2 regions of the Solidesulfovibrio sp. C21 genome follow, and region 2 is predicted to be linked to the other one. Evidence: predicted binding sites of a transcription regulator. Region 2 holds the regulator's gene; the other holds the start of a gene.
What was found. Region 2 encodes sigma-54, which starts transcription at its own class of promoters, with help from an activator protein. Its sites were predicted from a motif close to CTGGCACGGNNNNTGCTT; they were not measured.
Positions count from the first base shown of each region.

Region 1 (4,219 bases), on a different contig from region 2:
CCAGTTCGGGCACGGCGTAAAGGTCGCCGCCGTGGCAGTCGTTGATGACCAGCACCGGGAAGTCCTCCACGGTCAGCTCACGCACGGCCTCGGGGCCGAGGTCCTCGTAGGCGATGACCTTGGCCTTTTTGATGCGAAGCCCGAGGAGCGCGCCGGCTCCGCCCGTGGCCCCGAAGTACACGGCCTTGCGCTCGGCCATGGCCGCCTTGACCTCGGGCGCGCGCATGCCCTTGCCGATCATGCCCTTGAGGCCTTCGGCGATCAGGCGCGGGGCGAAGGAGTCCATACGGTAACTGGTGGTCGGGCCTGCCGCGCCGATCACGTAGCCGGGCCGAGCCGGCGACGGGCCGACGTAATAGATCACCGCGCCCTTGGGATCGAAGGGGAGGGGCTGTCCGGCGTCGAGGGCCTCGACGAGGCGTTTGTGGGCGGCGTCGCGGCCGGTGTAGATGATGCCGGTGAGGTGGACCACATCGCCGGCGCGCAGCTTTTCCACGTCCGCATCGGAAAGCGGCGTGATCAGATGATATTCGGCCATTAGAGCGTGACCTCCTTGTGCCGGGAGCTGTGGCACTGGATGTTGACGGCCAGCGGCAGGCTGGCCAAGTGGCAGGGGGCGGTCCTGATCTTGACGCCAAGACAGGTCGTCGCGCCGCCAAGGCCCATGGGGCCGATGCCGAGGCGGTTGATGGAAGCGAGCAGGTCCGCTTCCATGGCCGCCACCTCGGGATCGGGATGGACGTCGTCCACCCGGCGCATGAGCGCCTTTTTGGAGTTGATGGCGGCCAGCTCGAAATTGCCGCCGATGCCGACGCCGACCAGGACGGGCGGGCAGGGGTTGGAGCCCGATTCGGCCACGCGGCGGATGACGAATTCGCGGATGCCGGGAAGGCCCTGGGCCGGGGCCAGCATCATCACTCGCGACATGTTCTCGGAACCGCCGCCCTTGGCCATCATACAGATCTTGAGCGCATCCCCGGGGACTAGGTCGAAGTGGATGATGGCCGGGGAATTGTCGCCCACGTTCTTGCGGGTGAAGGGATCGCAGGTGGACTTGCGCAGAAAGCCGTCGCCGTAACCCTTGACCATGCCGGCGTTTATGGCCTCGCGCAGGCTGCCGTCCTCCAGGCGGACGTCCTCGCCCGCTTCGACGAAAAAGACGCCCAGGCCGCAGTCCTGGCACAGCGGCAGTCCGGTCCGGGCGGCCAGGGCGGCGTTCTCCTCGAGCTGGCCGAAGATTTCCCGGGCCGAGGCCACGGTTTCGGCCGCCTTGGCCTTGGCGAAAGAGGCCAGCACATCGGCCGGCAGGTAACGGTTGGCGTCGATGCACATGGCGGCCACGGCGTCGACAACGCTTTGTCTGGAAATGGTGCGCATGAGAACTCCTTGTCTATAAGTCCGCTGCTCTGCCGGCGCGTTAGCCACGCATGAGAATCCAGGGAAAGCCGACCAGCAGGTACACGCCGAGGAAAATGGTGCCGAAAACGAGACCCAGAAGCCAGAACTCGCGGCTCTTGATGTAGCCGGAGCCGAAATAGAGCGGCGAGGGGCCGGTGCCGTAGGGGCTGATGATGCCCATGATGCCGAGCGAGCCGCACAGGAGCATGGAGACGACCTCCATGTTGAGGCCGGGAACGGCCATGGCCGTGGCCAGCATGACCGGGAGCAGGGCGGCGACGTGGGCGGTGACGCTGGCGAACATGTAGTGGCTGACGAAGAACAGGATCACCAGGCCGATCATCATGGCGGTGGGGGAAAAGCCCTGCATATGCGAAGCGGCCGCCTCGGCGAACCACTTGAGGAAGCCGGTCCTTTTGAGGCCGTCGGCCATGGTCACCAGGGTCGCGAACCAGGCCAGCACGTTCCAGGCCTGCTTGTAGCGGATGATGTCCTCCCAGGTGACGACCTTGGTCAGGGCCATGACGCACACGGCGGCCAGGGCCACGGTGGTGGAGTTGATGGAACTCTTGAGGAATATCCAACCCATGAGCGCGGCCACGGCCAAAAGGCCCATGGTGATTTCCCGGCCGGTGATGGGGCCGAGCTTGCCGAGTTCCTCGCCGGCCCAGATGGGGGCGTTTTCCGAGGTCTTCTGGGTGGGCGGGTAGATGATGTACGTCAAAAGCGGCGTGGCCAGGAACAGGATGGCCCCCACGGGCAGGACGCTCATAAACCACTGGCTCCAGCCGAGCTGGATGTGGGCGGTCTTTTCCACCAGGGACTGGGCCAGGACGTTGGGGGCCAGGCCGGTTAGGAACATGGACGAGGTGACGCAGGTGGTGGCCAGCGCCGTCCACATGATGTAGGCGCCGAGGCCCCGGGGATTGTTCTCCGGCGTGGAGCCGTAAAGCGGCGGAATGTTCTTGATGATGGGGAAGATGGTGCCGCCGCTGCGGGCCGTGTTGGACGGCATGAACGGGGCCAGGATGAGGTCGGCCAGGGCCACGGCGTAGCCCAGGCCCAGGGTCTTTTTGCCCATGCGCTTGATCAGCGTCAGTCCCAGCCGCTTGCCAAGCCCGGTTTTTTCATAGCCCAGCGCGAACATGAAGGCCGCGAAGATGAGCCAGACCGTGCCGTTGGAAAATCCCGACAGTCCCCACTTGATGGCCTCGCCGGCCGAGGGGAGCTTGCCCGGGGTCATGGGCACGAGGCGCAGGATGGTGGCCAGGGTGACGCCGATCAGCCCGATCAGGGCCGGGGCCACGGGTTCCAGAACCAGACCCAGCACCACGGCCGCGAACACGGCGAAATAGGTCCAGGTGGCAGGGGACAAGCCTTGTGGGGCGGGCAGCAGCCAGATGAGCAGGCCGAGCAACACCGGCGCCAGGAGCTTGATGGAGCGCTGCATGGGAATCTCCTCGGGATGGGGCGTTAGGATGTGGGCCGGTCTCGGCGGCCGGCGGCCGTTACGACAATGCCGGGCACGGCGGCACACCTTCCGTGCCCGGCGGAGAGAAGAGGGGCATGGCGATCGCGCCATGTGGAGCGCAAAAGCAGGATGGGTGCCAAGCTGACAGAACTGTGGCAGTCTAGTGAAATAAAAGACAAAGTCGGGAAGATACGATGGCCGTCACAAAAGAACCCCCATAACCAAGGTTATGGGGGCTATGCGCCATACGGATAAAAAGGCGATATTTTACAGAATGTTGGCGGCCATTCCCCAAAGGTTATGGCCATTGCCTTGGTTATGAGGGTTTGGCGGCGTGCTTGAGGCGTTTGCTGAGCGCCGGCTGGGAGATGCCGAGCAGGCGCGCGGCCAGGGTCTGGTTGCCGCCGGAGCGGGCCAGGGCTTCGTCGACCAGGAAGCGGGCCGCCTCGGCAAAGGTGGGCAGCTGTTCGAAGGGCGCGAAGGGATTGGGCGGCGGCGCGGCGGCCGGGCAGGGATTGGCGCGGCCCATGGCCGCAAGAAAGCTCTTCATGGAGAGCATGCGTGAGGTGTGGAGGCTTACGGCGTCGAAGACCATGGCCCGAAGCTCCCGGATGTTGCCGGGAAAGGCGTAAGCGCCCAGGCAGCCGACCAGTTCCGGCGGAAAGGCGGGCGTCGGCTTGCCAAGGGCCGTGGCGGCCTCGGCCAGGAAATGGCGCAGCAGCGGTTCGATGTCCTCCTTGCGCTCCCGCAGGGCCGGGATGTGGACATGGTGGGTGCGCAGCCGGAAATAAAGGTCGCGGCGAAATTTGCCCTCGGCCTCGTCGGCGGCCAGGTCGCGGTGGGTGGCGACGATGACCCGGGCCGCTAGGCGCCTCGGCTGGTCGCTGCCGAGCGGATAGTACTCGCCTTCCTGGAGCAGGCGCAAAAGCTTCACTTGCGAGGGCACGGACAGGTCCCCGATTTCATCGAGAAAAAGCGTTCCCCCGGCCGCTTCCTCGACCATGCCCCGCCGCACCGCTTCGGCTCCGGTGTAGGCCCCCCGGACATGGCCGAACAGGGTGTCGGCAAAGACGGCGTCGTCGAGGCCGGCCACGTTGACCGCCACGAGCGGCCCTGTGCGCCCGCTTATGGCATGGGTGGCCCGCACCAGGTTTTCCTTGCCCACGCCGGATTCGCCGGTAATAAGCAGCGGCTGGGAACTGGCGGCCACGGCCTCGATGTAGGCGAACACGGCGTGCATGGCCCGGGAACGGGTGACGATGCCGGCAAAGGCCTCGGGATGGGCCGGACCGCCGGCCACCAACCGGCTTTTGACGGCCCGGTTCTCGTCGCGCAGCTCCAGCATGCGGA
Region 1 is NZ_JBLODY010000009.1:49,021-53,239, reverse strand. Features, by position in the region: gene ACMZ6R_RS05050 (Fe-S-containing hydro-lyase) at 1-538, opposite strand, end outside; gene ACMZ6R_RS05045 (fumarate hydratase) at 538-1,377, opposite strand; gene ACMZ6R_RS05040 (anion permease) at 1,418-2,848, opposite strand; gene ACMZ6R_RS05035 (sigma-54-dependent transcriptional regulator) at 3,186-4,219, opposite strand, start outside.
Region 1: the regulator sigma-54 is predicted to act here: its motif matches at 2,992-3,009, upstream of ACMZ6R_RS05040 (anion permease).

Region 2 (8,600 bases):
GGGCTCGGCATCAAGGCGGCCCAGATCGCCGGCATCGCCGTGGCGGTCATAAGCGGCCTGGACAGCCCGGCTGTGGCCGCCCGCATAAAAGAACTCGGCATCGCCGAATACCATCCTGGCCATTACCGCAAGGTGCCGATCCTGCGCGCCATATGGGAGCGTACCGGCATTACCCCGGGGCAAACGGCCTACCTCGGCGACGACTGGGTGGATGCCGGCCCCATGGGGCTTGTTGGCCTGCCCATGGCCGTGGCCGACGCCCAACCGGAAATTTCGGACCTGGCCCTTTGGGTGACGACCCGGGACGGCGGGCAGGGGGCGGTGCGCGAGGCCATCCGGTTTATCCTGAACGCTTCCGGGCGGCTTGCGGCCGCGTACGACTGGTTCCTGCGGGAACGGTAAGCCGGGCGGATTGCCACAATCCTTTGATTGTGGCATGTTTTTTGTTGGGCGGAGGCCGGACACGCGCCGGACACCGCCGACACGAAAACCCATAAAAAAGCGCGTACGGCGGTAGACATGGCCCTGGAACTGCGACAGCAGCTCAAATTGTCCCAGCAGTTGGTGATGACTCCCCAACTGCAGCAAGCCATCAAGCTCCTGCAGTTGTCCCGGCTGGAGCTCCTGGAGAGCGTGCAGCAGGAACTCCTGGAAAATCCCCTTCTCGAGGAATCCATAGACGAAGATCGGCAGCCCGAATCCACGATGGCCGAGGACAACCTCGGTCCAAGCGGCGACAGCAGCGAAGTGGCCATGGAAAAGGAGCTGCTTAAAAACGCCGAGTGGGACGACTACCTTGGCGATTTCGCCAGCACCGGCCGGCAGGCCCAGTCCCGCGAATCCGAGATCCCCGAGGAGGGCATGGCCTTCGACGCAAGGCTTGCCTCCAAGCCCTCCCTGGAAGGGCATATCGGCTGGCAGATGCGCCTGTCCAATTTTACGCCAAAGCAACTCGAGATCGGCGAGACCATCGTCGGCAGCCTCAGCTCCTCGGGCTATCTCTGCGCCTCGATCGAGGAGCTGGCCCAGATGACCGCCACGAGCGTCGAGGCGGTGGAGGAAGTGCTGCACCGCCTCCAGCGCTTCGATCCGGTGGGCGTGGCCGCCCGCACCCCCAGCGAATGCCTGCTGACCCAGATCGAGGTCTTCGGCTACGAGGACACCATCCTTATCGAGCTCGTGCGCGACCACCTCGAGGATCTGGAAAAAAAGCGCTACAAGCCGCTGGCCAAAAAATTTCACATCACCATGGAGAAGCTCAAGGAATACCTGGAGCTGATCCAGACGCTCAATCCCATGCCCGGAGCCAGTTATGGTTCGGGCGACCCCATCTATGTGAGCCCCGACGCCTTTGTCTACAAGTACGGCGACGACTTCGTCATACTGTTAAACGAAGAGGGCATGCCCCGGCTCAACGTCAACATGACCTACATGGATGGGCTCAAGCCGAAGGCGGACAAGGACAAGGATTACCTGCAAGACAAGATGCGCTCGGCCATGTGGCTGATGAAAAGCCTTTATCAGCGCCAGCGCACGCTCTACAAGGTCCTGGAGAGCATACTCAAGTTTCAGCGGGAATTTTTCGAGCACGGCGTGACGCGGCTGCGGCCGCTGATCTTGAAAGACGTGGCCGACGACATCAGCATGCACGAATCCACGGTCAGCCGCATCACGTCCAACAAATACGTGGCCACGCCCCACGGTATTTACGAACTGAAGTTTTTTTTCAACAGTTCCCTGGACCTCGACGACGGTGGGACGGTAGGGTCGGAGTCGGTCAAGGCCATGATCAAGCGCATCATCGCCGGTGAGAACGCCAAGAAACCCATCAGTGACGAGGCCATTGCCGACATGCTCAAGGAAGAGCTGCAAATCAACATCGCCCGCCGTACCGTGGCCAAATATCGCACGGCCATGGGCATCGAATCCTCGTCCAAGCGCAAGGAAATTTTCTGATGCTTCGGGCCGGGACCCCGGCTCAATACCATGCCACCCGGAGGACTATATGAACATTACTTTTAATTTCAAGAACTTCGAGCCATCGGATCATTTGCGCGACTACGCCCGCAAGCGTTTTGAGAAGCTCGCCAAATATACCGTCGCCACCGACGCCTCGGAGTTGCAGGTCAATTTGGCCGTGGAAAAAAACCGCCAGATGGCCGACGTCATCTTCCTGGCCGACAACATGCACATCTCGGCCCACGAAGCCTCCGAGGACATGTATTCCACCATCGACATGATCCTTGACAAAGTCGAGGCGCAGGCCAAGAAATTCCGCGAGAAGCAAAAGGACCGCCGCCGCCAGAAGGCCGAGGTCGTCCATACCCAGGTCATCAGCATAAGCGAGGATGCCGCCGGGGCGCGGACGCCCACCATCGTCCAGACCGACGACTACGAGCCCAAGCCCATGGCCGTGGAAGAGGCGGCCATGCAGCTTGAAAGCCTCAAATACGAGTTCATGGTGTTTATCAACTCCGAAACCGACCGGCCCAATGTCATCTACCGTCTGCGCAACGGCGACTTCGGCCTCATTGATCCTGGAACGGGAGCATAAATGCGTCTTGAGGATTATCTCCAACCCGATTTCGTCATCGGGGAACTTGTGTCCGAGTCCAAACCCGACGTGCTGGCCGAACTGATCGCCCCGATGAAGGCCAGATGGCCCGATTTCGACGATGCCCGGGCGCGCCAAGTGCTGCTTGACCGGGAAAACCTCGGCACCACGGGGATCGGCGACGGCGTCGCCATTCCCCATGGCAAGATGGAGAACCTCGAGCAGATCGTCATTGTCGTCGGCCGCAGCCTCAAGGGCGTCAACTTCGATGCGCTGGATTTCAAGCCCTGCCGCATCTTCTTTCTCGTCCTTGCCCCGGAGCACGTGGCGGGCCTGCACCTGCGCATCCTGGCCCACATCTCCCGGCTCTTGTCCGACGAATCCTTCCGGCACGCCTTCATGAGCGCCGAAAACGACGCCGCCTTGTGGCAGGTGCTCACGGCCGCCGCCTGAAGCAACACGAAACGTCACCTCCCCGCGCGCCGGCCGGCGCGCGGGGAGTGTGTCCTATCGGGGCCGGGGGGCCATGCGCCATGGAAGACACGCCTGCGGAACTGACCATCGTCATCCTGACCGGACTTTCAGGGTCCGGCAAGTCCACCGCCTTGCGGGTCTTCGAGGACCTGGGTTTTTTTTGTGTGGACGGGTTGCCCGTCAGTCTCGTGCCCAAACTCATCGGCCTTTTCGAAGTGAAGGGCGGCCAGCGTTACAAAGGGCTGGCGCTCGGCATGGATGTGCGCCAAGCCGACATGGACACCGACTGGGGGGCGACGCTGGCCCAGGTCAAAGGCGCGGCGGCGGCCTTGCAGATCATTTTCCTCGAGGCCGACACCCAGGAAATCATCCGCCGCTACGCCACCACACGCCGGCCGCATCCTCTGGAAAGCGAATCGCGGGGCCTGGAGCAGGCTGTGCTCGAAGAACGCACGCGCATGACCCCGCTTCGGGACTCGGCCGACATGGTGCTCGACACCACCGATTTTTCCATCCATGACCTGCGTCGCAAGCTCCAGGAAAAATGGGCCTCCATCCGGGTCTCCACCGGCATGCTCAAGGTCCACGTCATGAGCTTTGGCTTCAAGTACGGGCCGCCATCCGAGGCGGACATGGTCTTTGACCTGCGTTTTTTGCCCAATCCCTATTTCGACAAGGCGTTGCGGGAAAAAACCGGGAAGGACGCGCCCGTGCGCGACTATGTCCTGGCCGAGGATCCGGGTCGGGAATTTCTCGCCCGGCTGACCGCTTTCCTGCTCTACCTCCTGCCGCTGTACGCCAGGGAAGGGCGTTACCGCCTGACCATCGCCTTCGGCTGCACCGGGGGGCGGCACCGTTCCGTGGCCGTGGCCGAGTCTGTCTTTGACACCTTGTCCAAGGCTGGATACAATCTTTCTCTTGAGCATCGGCATATCGAACGCGGTTGATCCGGCGCGCGGCGGCAAGGCCGCGGACGCCGGCAAACCGGAAGAAGCCGATGTGCCGGGCCGCGGTTGCGGCTATCGTGTCGGCCAGCGGGGGCATGCTCCCGTCTTGTTGGTGGGTCACTGCGGCAGCAGGACGCGTCGCGGCACTGGGCTGGATTACTCCGCCGCGCCGTTTTGACGCCAGGTTTGGGCCTGATAACGCCCCCGGATGCGCGAACATGAATGGGCAAACCCGCTCGGAGACGCCGGTTGGCGTGGTGATCGTCACCCACACCGATTACGGCACGTGGCTTTTGAAGGCGGCGGAATGCATCCTGGGCCACCAGGAACATTGCCGTTGCGTGAGCGTGGACATGGCCACCGAGGTGGACCACATCCTGGCGTCGCTGAAGGCCGCCATCAAGGAAACCGACCAGGGCGGCGGCGTGCTTATCCTGACCGACATGTTCGGCGGCACGCCGACCAACCTCAGCCTGTCGCTTCTGGGCTCGGGTCGGCTCGAGGTGCTCACGGGCGTCAATTTGCCCATGCTCATCAAAATCCTCGGCGCGCGGACCAAGAATCTGGAGGGGCTGGCCGCCGAAGGCAAGCAGGCCGGCTGCCAGGGCATCGTCGTGGCGGGCGAGGTATTGCGCAAGCGGGTTGCCGAGGCCTAGGACCATGGCGTTCGTGCGGGTGGACAACAGGCTCGTGCATGGCCAGATCATCGAAAGCTGGCTGCCTTTCACGCACGCCCGAACGATCCTGGTGGTCAACGACGACCTGTCCACGGATTTTTTGCGCCAGGAGATCATGTCCCTGGCCATACCCTCCGGGGTGCGCATCGAATTTCTCCCGGTCGGCGACTTGCTGGGGTTTTTATCCAGGAACCCCCTCGACGCCGAGGACGCCTTGATCTTGTTCGCCAGTTGCCGCGACGCCCGAATCGCCTACGAGCGTGGTTTCGGCTTCGGCAACCTCAATCTCGGCAATCTGCATTACGCGCCGGGGAAAAAGCAGGTCTGCCCCCATGTGGCCCTGTCCAAGGATGACGAGTCCTGTCTGGACTTTTTCCGGGACAAGGGGGTGCGGCTCGACTACCGTTGCGTGCCGAGCGATCCGCAGCAGTTGCGTTCCGTGTAATGTTGCGGCCTTGGAAAACCGGGTCGTATTTTCAAGGAAAAGGCAACGCAGGCACGTTGACTCCGCGACAAGCTTCGGGCTTGGTCTTGCGGATGCAAGTGGAGGCACGGCCCGGAAGCGGGGCGTGTCGGCCGGCTAAGGCAGGCGGCGAAGAGCCGCTACGGCCGCAGTTTGGGCCTTTGGACAGGAACCCGCCCACGGAAATCGCCCAGGCGAGACGACGCGCATGACCCATCAGGCCGATATCTTGCTCCACGTGATAAGCGTCGCTTTTTTTTTGTTCTTTTTTCGTCCTTCCGCTTCTTTTTAAACGCTGCGCTGATCGAAAGGCCGCTTGTCATCGGGTTTTTCTGGGCCGCCTGCTACGGTGACCTGGACGCGACCCTGAAGCTGAGCCTTTTTTACGAACTCTTTTGGCTCGACGGCATTCCCGCCGGCACCCACATCCCCCCCAATGCCGCCGCGGCGACCCTGGCCGGCCTGTCGCTTATGCACGTCTACCAGCTGACGACGCCGGCCGAAGCGCTCTTCGTGGCCGCGACCACGGCCATCCTGGGACGGCTTTTCGCCACCCTGGAAGGGGCGCAGCGGATGATGGAAAACATCGTTCTGTCGCGCTATACGGCGGCCCGGGAGCGATCAAAGTCCCATTTCGCGCCCGGCAGGCTGGTGCGCCGGGCCCTGCTGGACATGGCAGCCTTAAACGGCCTAGCCTTTAGCGTGGTCCTGGCCGGGCTGATCGCGCTTTATGCCGTGCTGCTGCCCATGGTCTGGCCGTATCTTGCCTCTTCCGGGGCGACCTGGAGCCAGCTTTGGATACTGGGCAGCCTGGGCGGGGTGTTGTCCCTGCGTTATCGGCCGGCGTACATGCTGCTGGCCGCCGGCATGATTTTGGCCGTGGCTTGGTGCCTGTTGGGCTGAGACGGCGGACGCGAAATCCCTCCTTTCCGAATATTGCGCGAAAGGGGACTTCCCTGCTTTTTTGTCGAAAAGGCTAGATATCCCTGATGGTAATGAACAGGATGGCGTGGCGAGGAGCCGAAAAAGGCTGGCGGCCCGGGGAATTTGACTTGGCAACTTGCTTCTTTTGGGATATTCTTCACAAGTTGTAAGTTTCGGCAGCCAACCCGCTAGGGTTATTGGGAAAAACACCAGGAGGACACTACTATGGCTTTGTATGTCGTTGGTCACAAAAATCCGGACACCGATTCCGTCGCCGCCGCCATTTCCGTGGCGGACCTGATGAACAAGGCCAAGGGGCTGGACGCCAAGCCGGCCGCGCAGGGCAAGCTTAACCCCGAAAGCACGTTCGTGCTCGATAAGTTCGGCGTGGCCGCTCCGGAGATCGTCACCGACGCCACCGACAAGCAGATCATCCTGGTCGACCACTCCGACCTGGCCCAGAGCCTGGAAAATCTGGACAAGGGCGAGATCATCGGCATCTACGACCACCACAAGCTCGGCGACGTGACCACCCCCAATCCCCTGGAGATCCTGGTCAAGCCTGTGGGCTGCTCCTGCACCGTGGTCAAGATGATGTACGACTGCGCCAAGGTGGAGATTTCCAAGCCCATGGCCGGCCTCATGATGTGCGCCATTTTGTCCGACACCGTCATGTTCAAGTCCCCGACCTGCACCCCCGAGGACAAGGCCGCCGTCGAGGCCCTGGCCAAGATCGCCGGCGTGTCCGACTACATGTCCCTGGGCGTCGAGATGTTCAAGGTCAAGTCGGCCGTGGGCGGCACCCCGGCCCGCGAACTGGTCTTCCGCGACTACAAGGACTTCGACATGGGCGGCAAGAAGATCGGCATCGGCCAGCTGGAAGTGGTCGACCTGTCCATCCTCGAGCCGGTCAAGGCGGATCTGCTTGCCGAGTGCAAGAAGGTCAAGGCCGAGGGCCGTCACAGCGTGTTCCTGCTTCTGACCGACATCATGAAGGAAGGTTCCGAGATGCTGATCGTCTCCGACGATCCGAGCTACGTGAAAAAGGCCTTTGGCGTCGAAGTCAAGGGTGATTCCGTGTGGCTTGATGGCGTGCTGTCCCGCAAAAAGCAGGTCGTGCCGCCTCTGCAGAAGGCCTTCGCCTAGTTCCGGTTTCCTCGAATCACTGGGGAGCGGCTTTCGGGCTGCTCCCTTTTTTTGTTGCGCAAGGCCGGCCAAGCGGGCATAGGGCCGGGGTGGGGGAGGGGAGATTGCCGCTGCCGCGGGTGCTTCAGAGAGGGGGCGCCGGCGCGCGGGGTTTCCGCTCCCCCCGTTTGGGCTTGCCCGGCGGGTACAATCTGGCGCTTGCCGGCCCTGGCCGCATTGTCGTCCTGCCGGACGGCCTGCTCCCCAGCAGAATGAATTTTTCCAAATGGGCCGGTTCGATATTGACAAGCCCGGGGCTCACGGATAGTTTACCGCTTCTTCGGGCAATTAGCTCAGCTGGATAGAGCGTTGGCCTCCGGAGCCAAAGGCCGGGCGTTCGAATCGCCCATTGCCCACCAAGAATATCTGGCGGTTAGATCAAAAATCTAGCCGCCTTTTTCTTTTTCAGTACAAGCAATAAGTGGGGGAAAGGGAGAGCGCGAGAGGGGAGAACCCTTTTTAGAGGATTTCCCCTCTCGCACGGTCGGTTAACCGGCTTTGGCGGCCGAGGCGGCGACCGCCTCCGTTGTCAGGGACACCGGCCCGAGCGCCGTGCAGACCTGGTTGCGGCCGAGTTTTTTGGCCTGGTACAGGGCCTTGTCCGCCTTCTCCAGCAGTTCCTTGCGCTTGGTCAGCGATCCGGGAACCATCGTGGCCGCGCCGATGGAGACGGTGATGGAAAAATCCTGTCCATCGTGGTTGAACCGGGCTTCCTCGATGACCCCACGCAGCCGTTCGGCCAGCACGCGCGAGGGCTCCTCGGCGGTCTGGGGCAGGATGACCGTGAATTCCTCGCCGCCGTAGCGGGCGGTGAAATCCGTACTGCGCAGCGTATCCGAGAGGAGGCGTCCCACCTCGCGCAGCACATGGTCGCCCACAAGATGCCCGAACCGGTCGTTGATGGTCTTGAAATGGTCGATGTCGAGCATGAGCAGGCTCAAGGGGTGGTGGTAGCGCTGGTGCCGCCGCAATTCCTCCACGAGGCGTTCGTCAAAAGCCCGACGGTTGTGGATGCGGGTGAGCCCGTCATGATCGGCCCGAATCTTGACCTGGCTGAAAAGCGCGGCATTGCGCAGGGCCAGGGCCAGGTGGTTGATGGAGGCGTAAAGCGCCTGCACCTGGTCCTTGCCAAGGGCCTTGCCCTGGTCGCGGTAGAGAATCAGCGCGCCAAAGGTTTCGCCCCCGGCCCGAAGCGACAGCCGGATGATTTCCTCCGGGGCTTGCGGAATGGCCAGCGGCTCCCGACTCGAGCCGCCTTCCAGAAACGTGGTCCGATAACTCTGCATGGACTTGCCGGAGAGCTTGGCCCCGTGGCGCAGCAGTTCCTCGGTCCAGTGGCGTTCGGTCGCGTGGTCCATGTCCGGTTGCAAAAACAG
Region 2 is NZ_JBLODY010000013.1:24,601-33,200, forward strand. Features, by position in the region: gene ACMZ6R_RS06415 (KdsC family phosphatase) at 1-402, shown strand, start outside; gene rpoN (RNA polymerase factor sigma-54) at 520-1,956, shown strand; gene hpf (ribosome hibernation-promoting factor, HPF/YfiA family) at 2,006-2,554, shown strand; gene ACMZ6R_RS06430 (PTS sugar transporter subunit IIA) at 2,555-3,007, shown strand; gene rapZ (RNase adapter RapZ) at 3,088-3,975, shown strand; gene ACMZ6R_RS06440 (PTS sugar transporter subunit IIA) at 4,194-4,631, shown strand; gene ACMZ6R_RS06445 (PTS sugar transporter subunit IIB) at 4,636-5,097, shown strand; gene ACMZ6R_RS06450 (PTS sugar transporter subunit IIC) at 5,269-6,018, shown strand; gene ACMZ6R_RS06455 (manganese-dependent inorganic pyrophosphatase) at 6,265-7,185, shown strand; tRNA gene ACMZ6R_RS06460 (tRNA-Arg) at 7,507-7,583, shown strand; gene ACMZ6R_RS06465 (GGDEF domain-containing protein) at 7,713-8,600, opposite strand, start outside.